Regions from separate parts of the Xanthomonas sp. NCPPB 1826 genome, predicted to be linked through region 2. Evidence: predicted binding sites of a transcription regulator. Region 2 holds the regulator's gene; each other region holds the start of a gene.
The links. The regulator HrcA, encoded in region 2, represses chaperone genes, less so after heat shock. The targets are predictions, from matches to a motif close to TTNGCACTCNNNNNNNNNGAGTGCNAA.
Positions count from the first base shown of each region.

Region 1: a site for HrcA is predicted at 2,496-2,522, ahead of AC1PLA_RS03065 (co-chaperone GroES). Genes of this name have one in related genera too.
Region 3: a site for HrcA is predicted at 2,263-2,289, ahead of rpoH (RNA polymerase sigma factor RpoH). Genes of this name have one in related genera too.

Region 1 covers NZ_CM161521.1:699,419-703,609, reverse strand. The annotation lists gene groL (chaperonin GroEL) at 370-2,010, opposite strand; gene AC1PLA_RS03065 (co-chaperone GroES) at 2,158-2,445, opposite strand; gene AC1PLA_RS03060 (endonuclease) at 2,876-4,191, shown strand, end outside.
Region 2 covers NZ_CM161521.1:1,877,851-1,882,041, forward strand. The annotation lists gene fur (ferric iron uptake transcriptional regulator) at 1-209, shown strand, start outside; gene recN (DNA repair protein RecN) at 323-1,987, opposite strand; gene hrcA (heat-inducible transcriptional repressor HrcA) at 2,104-3,156, shown strand; gene grpE (nucleotide exchange factor GrpE) at 3,256-3,774, shown strand; gene dnaK (molecular chaperone DnaK) at 3,917-4,191, shown strand, end outside.
Region 3 covers NZ_CM161521.1:4,460,626-4,464,816, forward strand. The annotation lists gene AC1PLA_RS18720 (NAD(P)/FAD-dependent oxidoreductase) at 1-558, shown strand, start outside; gene AC1PLA_RS18725 (trimeric intracellular cation channel family protein) at 611-1,225, shown strand; gene rpoH (RNA polymerase sigma factor RpoH) at 1,376-2,251, opposite strand; gene ung (uracil-DNA glycosylase) at 2,451-3,176, opposite strand; gene AC1PLA_RS18740 (response regulator) at 3,182-4,024, opposite strand; gene ftsX (permease-like cell division protein FtsX) at 4,033-4,191, opposite strand, start outside.

The sequences.
Region 1 (4,191 bases), 1.2 Mb from region 2:
GCGCCGCGTAGGAGCGCACCCGGGCGCGACTGGGGCATTCCCGGTGAAGCCCCTTCGCGCCCAGGTGTGCTCCTACGGGGTCATGGGGTTTGCGTGGCCATGCAAGCGCCGAGTTCGACAAGGTCGAGGCCGCTAACCGATTGCGCGAACCGGTGGCATCTGCGCAGCGTAGGAGCGCACCCGGGCGCGACTGGGGCATTCCCGGTAAAGCCTCTTCGCGCCCAGGTGCGCTCCTACGAGGTCATGGGATTTGCGTGGATCACGCACGACCAACCGACGACCGCCTCTTGCGGCATCCATCTCATCGCCCACAAAAAAACCCCGCCTTTCGGCGGGGTCCTTTTTGCTGCAACAGCCGAGTGGCGTGGATCAGAAATCCATGCCGCCCATGCCGCCCATGCCACCGCCGGCCGGCATCGCCGGCTCGTCCTTCTTCGGTGCATCGGCCACCATGGCTTCGGTGGTGATCATCAGGCCGGCGATCGAGGCTGCGTTCTGCAGCGCCGAGCGGGTGACCTTGGTCGGATCCAGGATGCCGAACTCGACCATGTCGCCGAACTCGCCGTTGGCCGCGTTGTAGCCGTAGTTGCCGGTGCCTTCCTTGACCTTGTTCAGGATCACGGACGGCTCTTCGCCGGCATTGGCCACGATCTCGCGCAGCGGGGCTTCCATCGCGCGCAGGGCGATCTGGATGCCGTGGGTCTGGTCTTCGTTGGCACCGGTCAGGTTACCGACGGCCACCAGCGCACGCACCAGGGCCACACCGCCGCCCGGGACCACGCCTTCTTCGACGGCTGCACGGGTGGCGTGCAGGGCGTCTTCGACGCGGGCCTTCTTTTCCTTCATTTCGATTTCGGTCGACGCGCCGACCTTGATCACTGCAACGCCACCGGCCAGCTTGGCCACGCGCTCCTGCAGCTTTTCGCGGTCGTAATCGGACGAGGTGTCTTCGATCTGGGTCTTGATCTGGCCAACGCGGGCTTCGATCGTGGCCGAGTCGCCGGCGCCGTCGATGATGGTGGTGTTCTCCTTGGAGACCTGCACCTTCTTGGCACGGCCCAGGTCCTTGATCGTGGCCTTCTCCAGCGCCAGACCCACTTCCTCGGAGATCACGGTGCCGCCGGTCAGCACGGCCATGTCTTCCAGCATCGCCTTGCGACGGTCGCCGAAGCCCGGTGCCTTGACGGCCACGACCTTGACGATGCCACGGATGGTGTTGACCACCAGGGTCGCCAGCGCTTCGCCTTCGACTTCTTCAGCGACGATCAGCAACGGCTTGCCGGCCTTGGCCACGCCTTCCAGCACGGGCAGCAGGTCGCGCACGTTGGAGATCTTCTTGTCGTGCAGCAGGATGAACGGGTCGTCCAGGTCGGCCGACTGGCTCTGCTGGTTGTTGATGAAGTACGGGGACAGGTAGCCGCGATCGAACTGCATGCCCTCGACCACGTCCAGCTCGTTTTCCAGGCCCGAGCCTTCCTCAACGGTGATCACGCCTTCCTTGCCGACCTTCTGCATCGCTTCGGCAATGATGTTGCCGATCGATTCGTCCGAGTTGGCCGAGATGGTGCCGACCTGGGCAATCGCCTTGTCGTCGGTGGTGGGCTTGGAGATGTTCTTCAGCTCGATGACGGCGGCCTTGACGGCCTGGTCGATACCGCGCTTGAGGTCCATCGGGTTCATGCCGGCGGCCACAGCCTTGGCGCCTTCGCGGATCAGGGCCTGGGCCAGCACGGTGGCGGTGGTGGTGCCGTCGCCTGCGTTGTCGTTGGTCTTGGAAGCGACTTCCTTGACCATCTGCGCGCCCATGTTCTCGAACTTGTCAGCCAGTTCGATTTCCTTGGCGACGGAGACGCCGTCCTTGGTGATGGTCGGCGCGCCGAAGCTCTTCTCGAGCACGACGTTGCGGCCCTTCGGGCCCAGGGTGGCCTTGACGGCATTGGCAAGCACGTTGACGCCACGAACCATACGGGTACGTGCGTCTTCACCGAAACGAATGTCTTTAGCAGCCATTTGTATGTAACTCCGGAAATGGGGAATAGGGAATGGGGAATCGGTAGATCAACAGCGTGAATCGGGGCGGGGTGGGATGGCGAAGGGCGTTAGCCGCTTTGCCCATTCCCGATTCCCAACTCCCGATTCCCGGCGCATAGCGCCTGATCAGCCGATGACGGCCAGGATGTCGTCTTCGCGCAGCACCTTGTACTCGACGCCTTCGGACTTGTAGCTGCTGCCGGCGTACTGGCCGTAGATGACCTTGTCGCCGACCTTGACCACCGGCGCGCGCAGGCTGCCGTTGTCCAGGGGCTTGCCGGCGCCGATGGCGACGACTTCACCCTTGGTGGACTTTTCCTTGGCGGAGTCCGGGATCACGATGCCGCCGGCGGAAACTTCGTCGGCTTCGATCGGCTTGACTACAACGCGGTCGTGAAGCGGCTTGATGCTCATAGAGAAAGACCCTCTTAAGTGATTGATTGGTCTGGAAATTATCGGCGATGTTAGCACTCGTATGTGACGACTGCCAGCACAGCGCGCGGAAAAAACCCGACAGAGCGGGTGCGGGCCAGAGATTGTGCTGTGTGGCCAGCTTTCAAGGGCTGGGGGGCAAAAAATTTTCGCCGGGCAGTTCCGTCCCAGGGCCACGACGCGGCCGACACGACCTGGCGCGCATTGCCCGCTGGCGACCAACAGCTGGGGAAGAACCGGGCTGCGCAACAGCCGGCTACGCCTGAGGCCGGCTACCAGGCCACTGGCACGCCGGGCAGTGCGCACCGAGCAGTCGCCGAGCAGCCGCTCTAAAAATGGAACCAGGTTCCACCGATTGTCATGCACACGTTTTACAGTCGGCCACGCATTCCCCGATCACAAGGAGCTGTCGATGAGGTTGCCGTCCCCCGCCCGTGTTTTCCCCTTGCGCTGGTCCCCCAGCTGCACGCTTCCCCTGGCCTGTGCGCTCGCGCTGGCCGTCCCCACCGCCCACGCGGCGGTGTTCATCAACGAACTGCATTACGACGACGCAGGCGCCTCCGGTGACAGCGGCGAAGGGGTGGAAGTAGTGGCCACCGCCGGCGAATCGCTGAGCGGCTACCGCATCTATCTGTACAACGGCAGCACACCGGGCGCGGCGACGGTCTACGCCAATACGGCGGTGCCGGCCGGCAGCCTGGTCAGCTGCGGCAGCCAGGTGCGCGTGGCCACGGTGGGCTACGCCAGCAACGGCGTGCAGAACGGGCCCAACGACGGCGTGGCGCTGGTCGACCCCAACGGCCAGCTGGTGCAGTTCCTCAGTTACGAAGGCGCCATCACCGCCAGCGGCGGCCCTGCCGCCGGCATCACCAGCCAGAACCTGCCGGTCAGCGAAAGCAACAGCAGCGCGGTCGGCAGTTCGCTGCAACTGACCGGCACCGGCAGCAGCGCGGCCAACTTCAGCTGGGCCGGCTCGTCGGCGCAGACCTTTGGCGCGTGCAACCGCGGCCAGAGCTTCAACGGCAGCGGCGGTGGCGGCGAGACCGGCGCAGCACCGACGATCACCAGCACCACCCCGACCCAGGGCGCGACCGGCTTTCCCGCCGCCGGCGACCTGAGCGTGGGCTTCAGCGAGGCGGTGACGCTGAGCAGCGGCGCGTTCGCACTGAGCTGCGCCAGCTCCGGCACGGTGGCGCTGAGCTACCCGACCAGCGGCACCCGCTTCAGCCTGTCCACCAACACCGCCCTGGTCGGTGGCGAGCGCTGCACCCTGGCGATCACCGCCAGCGCCATCCGCGATGCCAGCGGGCTGAGCCCGGCCGCCAACCAGTCCATCGCCTTCACCGTGGCCACCGCCAGCGGCGGCGGCACCGGTTACTACTCGCGGGTCAACACCGCCAATGCCAGCCAGTTGCGCTGTTCGCTGCATACGGTGATCAAGGGCCACACGGTCTATCCGTACAGCGGCTCGGGCACCAGCACCTGGACCATCCTGGAAATGGCCGACGAGGATCCCAACAACAGCGGCCGGATCCTGGACGCCTACCGCAACCGCAGCTACGCCAAGGGCAGCGACCGCGCCGGCACCGGGAGCGGGCTGACCTACAACCGCGAGCACACCTGGCCCAACTCGCTGGGCTTCGGCAGCGCCAGCGGCGACAAGGGGTTGCCGTATGCGCCCTACACCGATACCCACATGCTGTATCTGACCGATACCGCCTTCAACGC
Region 2 (4,191 bases):
TGAAGCACAATTTCGAAGGCGGCCAGGCGGTTTATGAGCTGGATCGCGGCGGCCATCACGACCATATGGTGGACGTGGACACCGGCCACGTGATCGAGTTCGAGAGCGAAGAGATCGAGGCCTTGCAGCGCCAGATCGCCGCCCAGCATGGCTACGAGCTGGAAGAGCACTCGCTGGTGCTGTACGTGCGCAAGAAGCGTCCGCGCTGACGGCAAGCTGGGTGGCATCGCGGTAACGACAAGGCGGCTTCGGCCGCCTTGTGCGTTTGCCGCCATCGGCTGCCTGGGCAACCCCGATGGCGGCCGAGACAGCGCCCGGCGGCTCAGGCGCTTTGCAGCAGCTTGCGTGCCGCCGCGCGGGCTTCCTTGCTGACTTCCACCCCGCCCAGCATGCGCGCCAGTTCTTCCTGGCGCGCCTGCGGGCCGAGCAGTTCGACCGCGCTCTGGGTCATGCCGTCCACCGGCGCCTTGCTGACCCGATAGTGCGCGTGGCCCTTGGCGGCCACCTGTGGCAAGTGGGTCACGCACAGCACCTGGCGCTCTTCGCCCAGGGCGCGCAGCTTTTGCCCGACGATGTCGGCCACCGCGCCGCCGATGCCGGAATCCACTTCGTCGAAGACCATGGTCGGCACACTGTCCAGCCCGAGCGCGGCGACCTCGATCGCCAGCGAAATCCGTGACAGCTCGCCGCCGGAGGCGACCTTGCGCAATGCGCGCGGTGGCTGCCCGGCGTTGGCGGCGACCAGGAATTCCACCCGCTCGGCGCCGTTGGGGTCAGGGCGCAGGGTGTCCTGGGGCTGCAGCTGGATCAGGAACTGCCCGCCGCCCATGCCCAGCTCGCCGATCAGCGTGGTAGTGGCGGCCGACAAGGCCTCGGCAGCGGTGCTGCGGCTGGCGCTGAGGCTGCTGGCCGCGCTGCGCCAGACGCCGATCGCCGCCTCGATATGCTTGTCCAGCTGCTGCAGGCGCTCGTCGGCGCCGCGCAGGCTCTCCACTTCCAGGCTCATGCGGTCGCGCTGGGCGGCCAGTTCGTCCGGGGTGACACGGTGCTTGCGGGCCAGATCGTGCAAGCGGCCGAGCCGGCGCTCCATCGCCTCGAACTGGGCCGGGTCGGCCTCCAGGTCGTCACGCACGCGGTCGAGCAGGGCCAGCGCCTCCTCGATCTGGATGACCGCGCTGTCCAGCAGTGCATCGACCTCGCCCAGGCGTGGCTCGTGCTCGGCCACGCGCGCCAGGTCGTGGCGACTGTCCTGCAGCAGGCCCAGGGCGGAGGCGCCGTCGTCGCCATTGAGCTGCAGGGCCACGCTGTCGCAGGCGCCGATCAATGCGGTGGCATGCGCCTGCCGGCGGTGATTGACGTCCAGCGCGGCGATCGCGGCCGGGTCCAGGTCCTCGCGTTCCAGTTCGCCGAGCTGGTGTTCCAGAAAGCCGATGCGGTCGGAGACATCGCCCTGCGCGGACAGCGCATCGCGTTCGTCCAGCAGGGCCTGCCAGCGCTGGCTGGCCTGGCGCACCTGCTCGCGCTGCGCGCCGTTGCGGGCATAGGCATCAAGCAGGGCGAGCTGGCTATGGCGGGCCATCAGGGCCTGGTGTTCGTGCTGGCCGTGAATCTCCACCAGCCGCGAGGCCAGCTCCGCCAGTTGCGAAGAGGTCACCGGGCGGCCGTTGATCCAGGCACGCGAGCCGCCATCGGCACGGATGATCCGGCGCAGCTGGCATTGCGCATCGTCGTCGAGCTCGTTGTCCGACAGCCAGGTCAGGCCCGGGTGCTGGGCCGGCAGCTGGAATTCGGCCGACAGCTCGGCGCGGTCGGCACCGTGGCGGACCACGCCGCTGTCGGCGCGCAGCCCGGACAGGAAGCCCAGTGCGTCCACCATCAGCGACTTGCCGGCGCCGGTTTCGCCGGAAACCACGGTCATGCCTGGCCCGAATTCCAGTTCGGTGGCGCGGACGACGGCGAAATCCTTGATGGAGAGGTGTCTGAGCATGGGGTCGAGTGTGAACGCTTTGGGGAAGCTTAGGGTGGGAGCGGCGGGCAGGGAATAAGACGCTTGCCAACCGCAGGGCCAGACATTATCTATGCCCAGTCTCACCGGATGATCCCATGCGCGCGTCACAGTCCCCAACGCTCGATCCCCGCGCACGCCAATTGCTGCGGACGCTGATTGCCCGCTATATCCGCGATGGCGAGCCGGTCGGTTCCAAGACGCTGGCCCAGCACGCCGGGCTGGACGTCAGCCCGGCCACCATCCGCAACATCCTGGCCGATCTGGAGGATGTGGGCCTGCTCAGCTCTCCGCATACCTCGGCCGGGCGGGTGCCCACCGCGCACGGCTACCGGGTGTTCGTCGACAGCCTGGTGCAGATGCAGCCGCCCGGCGAGGAAGAAGTGCGCCGCCTGCGCGCGGAGCTTGCCAGCGGCAACGGCACCCAGTCGCTGCTGGGCAGCGCCTCGCAGATGCTGTCGGCGATGAGCCATTTCGTCGGCGTGGTCAGCGCGCCGCGGCGCGAGCAGTTCGCGTTCCGGCATATCGACTTCGTGGCGCTGGACGCGCGCCGGGTGCTGGCGATCCTGGTGTTTGCCGACAACGAGGTGCAGAACCGGGTGATCGAGCCGCGCCGGGCCTACGAACCGGCCGAGCTGGAGCGGGTGGCCAATTACCTCAATGCGCAATTTGCCGGGCGCGCGCTGTCGGACATCCGCGCCTCGCTGCTGCGCGAGCTGCGCATGGCCAAGAACGAGATGGAGCAGCTGCTGGCGCACAGCGTGGATCTGGCCAGCGAGGCGCTGGTGCCGGCCGACGCCGACGATATGGTGATGGCTGGGCAGACCCGCCTGATGGGCGTGCAGGACCTGTCCGACCTGGACCGGCTGCGCGAGCTGTTCGAGGCCTTCGCCAGCAAGCGCGAGATCCTGCAACTGCTCGAACGCACCATCCAGGCGCCGGGCGTGCGCATCTTCATCGGTGAAGAGACCGGCATGGTGTCGCTGGACGATGTCTCGCTGGTCACCGCGCCGTATGCCGCCAATGGCCAGGTGCTGGGCGTGCTGGGCGTGATCGGGCCCAAACGCATGGCCTACGACCGGGTGATTCCGCTGGTGCAGACCGCCGCCCAGGTGCTGGGCGCGGCCATGGAACCGCCCGGCACGCGATAAGCGGCAGCGATCGAGACGATCGTTTTGCTTGAAACGCGCGCGCGCGCCCACATACGGGGTGACGTTGGGGCGGGCGTTCCGCTTGCCCGGGAACTGCACATGAACCAAGACCACCCCGAATTCGACTCCGAAGACCTGTCCCAGAACCCACCCGAGACCGATCCGCTCAAGGCCGAGATTGAGTCGCTGCGCAGCGAGATCGCGCTGGTCAAGGCCGATGCCCTGCGCGAGCGGGCCGATCTGGAAAACCAGCGCAAGCGCATCGCCCGCGATGTCGAGAACGCGCGCAAGTTCGCCAACGAGAAGCTGCTGGGCGAGCTGCTGCCGGTGTTCGATAGCCTGGATGCCGGCCTGACTGCGGCCGGCACCGAGCCCAGCCCGCTGCGCGATGGCCTGGACATGACCTACAAGCAGTTGCTCAAGGTCGCGGCCGACAACGGCCTGACCCTGCTCGACCCGGTCGGCCAGCCGTTCAACCCGGACCAGCACCAGGCGATCAGCCAGGGCGAGGCCGAGGGTATCGCCCCGGGCCACGTGGTGCAGGTGTTCCAGAAAGGCTATCTGCTCAACGAGCGTCTGCTGCGCCCGGCCCTGGTGGTCGTGGCCAAGCACGACTGAACCGCAGCGCCCGGCTGAACTGCCGGGCGCATGCGCGAAACGCAGATTCGTGCAGGTGGCTTGAACACCTGCGCACCACCCCCACATCTCAGCCAGACCCGGCTTCGCCGGACACAGCTACAGAATCATCAGGAGCGTATCCATGGGCAAGATCATTGGTATTGACCTCGGCACCACGAACTCGTGCGTGTCGATCATGGACGGCGGCAAGGCCCGCGTCATCGAAAATTCCGAGGGCGACCGCACCACGCCTTCGATCGTCGCCTACACCAAGGACGGCGAAGTGCTGGTCGGTGCCTCGGCCAAGCGCCAGGCGGTGACCAACCCGAAGAACACCTTCTACGCGGTGAAGCGCCTGATCGGCCGCAAGTTCACCGACGCCGAAGTGCAGAAGGACATCTCGCACGTGCCGTACGG
Region 3 (4,191 bases), 2.5 Mb from region 2:
GCGCTGGGCTATCAGCTCGGCGACACCTTCGTGCCTGCACGCACCGTGGTGTGGGCCGCCGGCGTGGCCGCATCGCCGCTGGCGCGCACGCTGGGCGTGCCGCTGGATCGTGCCGGCCGCGTGCTGGTGGAGCCGGACCTGAGCGTGCCTGGCCACCCGGAGATCTTCGTCGGCGGCGACCTGGCCTCGGTACAGCAGGACGGCCGCCCGGTGCCGGGTGTGGCACCGGCGGCAAAGCAGATGGGCAAGCACATCGCCAAGGCGATCCGCGCCCGCCACCGCGGCCAGCCCGCACCGGCCTTCCGCTATCAGGACTACGGCAACCTGGCCACGATCGGCCGCATGGCCGCCATCGTGCATGTCGGCAAGCTCAAGCTCTCCGGCATCGTGGCTTGGTGGTTCTGGCTGGCCGCGCACGTGTACTTCCTGATCGGCTTCCGCAACCGGTTCGTGGTGCTGGTGAACTGGGCGATGGCGTACTGGAGCTACCAGCGCGCCGCGCGCATCATCTTCGGCGGTGCCACCGACGACCCGCCGCCCAGCAGCAAGGACGGATGACAGCGGCGCAGGCCGTGCGCGATGCTGTGCGGCCTGATGCGACGGTCTGATCGTGACCACTCTCCTGTTCCTGCTGGATCTGCTCGGCACCTTCGTGTTCGCCCTCAGCGGCGCGACCGTGGCGGTGCGTAATCGCCTGGATCTGTTCGGCGTACTGGTGCTGTCGTGCGCGGCGGCGGTGTCCGGCGGGATCGTGCGCGATGTGCTGATCGGCGCCACCCCGCCGGCCGCGCTGGTGCATCCGCAGTACCTGCTGGTCGCCTGCCTGGCCGGCGTGGCCGGTTTCTACTGGCATGCGGCGGTGGAACGGCTGCGCAACCCGGTGCAGTTGTTCGACGCGGCCGGGTTGGCGCTGTTTGCGGTCTACGGCACCAGCAAGGCGCTCGATTACCAACTCAGCCCGCTCAGCGCGACCTTACTCGGCATGCTCAGCGGCATCGGCGGCGGCATCGCGCGCGATCTGTTGGTGGCGCGGACGCCGGTGGTGCTGCAGGCCGAGCTGTATGCGGTCGCCGCGCTGGCCGGTGGCGGCCTGGTCGCGATCGGGCACATGCTCGCAGTGCCGCAGGCCTGGTCGCTGGCGACCGGTGCGCTGGTCTGTTTCGGGCTGCGTTTCATGGCCATCCGCTACGGCTGGCATCTGCCGGTGGCGCGCCTGCCGGAATAGCGCCGGCGGGCGCAGCGCGCGGTCGATCATCGGCGAACGACCACGACGAACCACCGCGCGTCGTCGGACTCGACGCAGCACCGGCAGCCCACATGCAAACGGCCCGGAAAACCGGGCCGTTTGTGCAACACCTGAGGCACGATCGAAGGATCAGGCCACGAACAGTGCCTTCATCTTCTTCAGCGCATTCGCCTCGATCTGGCGGATACGCTCGGCCGACACGCCGTACTCGTCGGCCAGCTCCTGCAGCGTCACCTTGGAGTCAGAGTCCAGCCAGCGGCGCTTGACGATGTCGCGCGAGCGCGTGTCCAGGCCGGCCATGCCTTCGCGCAGCAACTGCAGCTGATTGTCCTCGCTGTCGTGACGCTCGTAGGCCTGCGACGGATCTTCGTCGTTGGCCACCAGATAGCTCACCGGCGACGGCGGACCATGATCGTCGTCTTCGTCGGACGAGGCATCGAAGCCGATATCGCGACCGGACAGACGCGACTCCATCTCCATCACTTCGCGCTCGGAGACGTTCAGGTCCTTGGCGACCGCAGTCACCTCGGACGCGTTGAGCCAGCCCAGGCGGGTCTTGGACTTGCGCAGGTTGAAGAACAGCTTGCGCTGCGCCTTGGTCGTGGCGACCTTGACGATGCGCCAGTTCTTCAGGATGAACTCGTGCATCTCGGCACGGATCCAGTGCACCGCGAAGCTGACCAGGCGCACGCCCATTTCCGGGTCGAAGCGCTTGACCGCCTTCATCAGGCCGATGTTGCCTTCCTGGATCAGGTCGCCCAGCGGCAGGCCGTACCCGTTGTAGCCGCGAGCGACGTGCACTACGAAGCGCAGGTGGGAATGGACCAGCTCGCGCGCGGCGTCCAGATCCAGCTCATCACGGAAGCGACGGGCAAGATTCTGTTCCTCATCGACCGACAGCACCGGGATCTGGTGCACGGCACCGATGTAGGCGTCCAGCGAACCGAGCGCACTGGGGATCGGGAGATTGTTTGCCACTAGGGCAGTCGAGGTGATCTGGTTCATAGGGCACCATCTTAGCAGTCGAACTATTGGACTGCCGGGTACAGAAAGAGTTCCCAGCGTTCCATTTATAGGACGTTCGGGCTTTTGGAATCGCCGTCGTTCTACGGCGCAACTCCCGACTTCGAGCATCTACGCTACCACCGCCGCCCTGCGCAGACCGTGACAAAGCCGCCGCGAAACGGGCCGGCGCCGGTACCGTTCAGCCGCTGGCCGGAGTGGTGTCCAGCGCGTTGCGGGGCGGCAGCGACCAGTCGATCGGGCCCAGCCCGCGGCGCTGCAGGTGCTCGTTGGTCTTGGAGAAGTGCTGGCAGCCTAGAAAGCCGCGATGCGCCGACAACGGCGAGGGATGCGGGGCCTTGAACACGCGATGGCGCGCTTGGTCGATGACCTTGCCCTTGGACTGCGCGTAGCTGCCCCAGAGCAGGAACACCAGGCCTTCGCGCTCGCGGTTGAGGGTCTCCACCACATGGTCGGTGAAGCCTTCCCAGCCCTTGTTCTGGTGCGCGCCGGCACGGCCCTGCTCCACCGTCAGCACCGCATTGAGCAGCAGCACGCCCTGGCGCGCCCACGGCATCAGATAGCCATGGTCCGGACGCGCGATGCCCAGGTCGTCCTGGATCTCCTTGTAGATGTTGAGCAGCGACGGCGGCACCGGCACGCCGGGCAACACCGAAAAGCACAGCCCATGCGCCTGGCCTTCGCCGTGATACGGGTCCTGGCCCAGGATCACCACCTTGACCTGCTCGAACGGGGTGGCGTCGAAGGCCGCAAAGATCTGCGGGCCCGGCGGGAACACCCGCGCCCCGGCCGCCTTGCGCTGGCGTAGGAATGTGGACAGCTCCTGCATTTCCGGGCGCAGCAACCAATCGCCCACCCGCGCCTTCCACGACGGTTCCAGCTGGATACGCGCTTCCACTTCAGCCACTTCGGTCATAGCGTGACAGCCTGGTCCTCGAGCCGTGCCAGGCGCAGCTGGAACAGCACCTTGGTCACCAGCAGACGTTCTTCGATGGGTTTTTGCACCAGGTCGTTGGCGCCGGCGCGCAGCAGCTCGGACTGGTTGCGCGGATTGGTGTCGCCGGTCATCACCAGCACCGGCAGGCGACGCTTGCCGTAGGCGAAGTCGATGCGGATGCGCTCGACCACGTCGCGGCCGTTGAGCTCGCCCTTCAGGGTCACATCGGTCAGCACCACGTCGATGCGGCGCTCGGTGCGGCCCAGCGATTCGGCGGTGAGCAGCGCAAAGGCATCCTCGGCGGTGAGCACATGCACCACCTTCAGGCTCTGCCGCTCGAGCATGCGCTTGGTCGCCTCGGCCACCACGCGGCTGTCCTCGATGTACAGCACGGTCGCGCCGACCACCGGCTCGGGCTGCACATAGCCGCGGATGAAGGTCGCCAGGGCTTCGTGGCCCAGCGCCTTGTCGAAATAATCGGTGACGTATTCGGTGAAGCGGCGCTCCACCAGATGCTGCTGCGCATCGCCGGAGACCACGATCACCGGCACATAGGCCTGGCCGGCCGCTTCGCGCACGCTGCGCGCCAGGGTCAGGCCATCGCCATCGGGCAGCGACAGCGAGGTGGTGACCAGATCCACCGCCCCGGCTTCCAGCGCCTGGCGCGCCTCGGCGATGCTGGAGCAGCCGATCACCTGCACGTTGGGCAGATCACGCTGCAACACATCGGCGATCAGCTTGCGCACCAGCTTGGAGCCATCGACCACCATCACGCGCGGCGCGTCGCTGATCAGGTGCTTGAGATCCGGTGGATGCATGGCAGGCCTCAGGTCTCGGTGGGACGGGTCTGGCGAAGGAAATGGCCGGTGACCAGCCAGGCGCCCAGCCAGCCCAGGACCAGGGTGCCGACCAGCACCAGCGCAGAATGCAGCAGATCCAGCCCGTGCAGGGTAAAGGAGCTGCCGTAACTGTCGGCCAGGGTCGC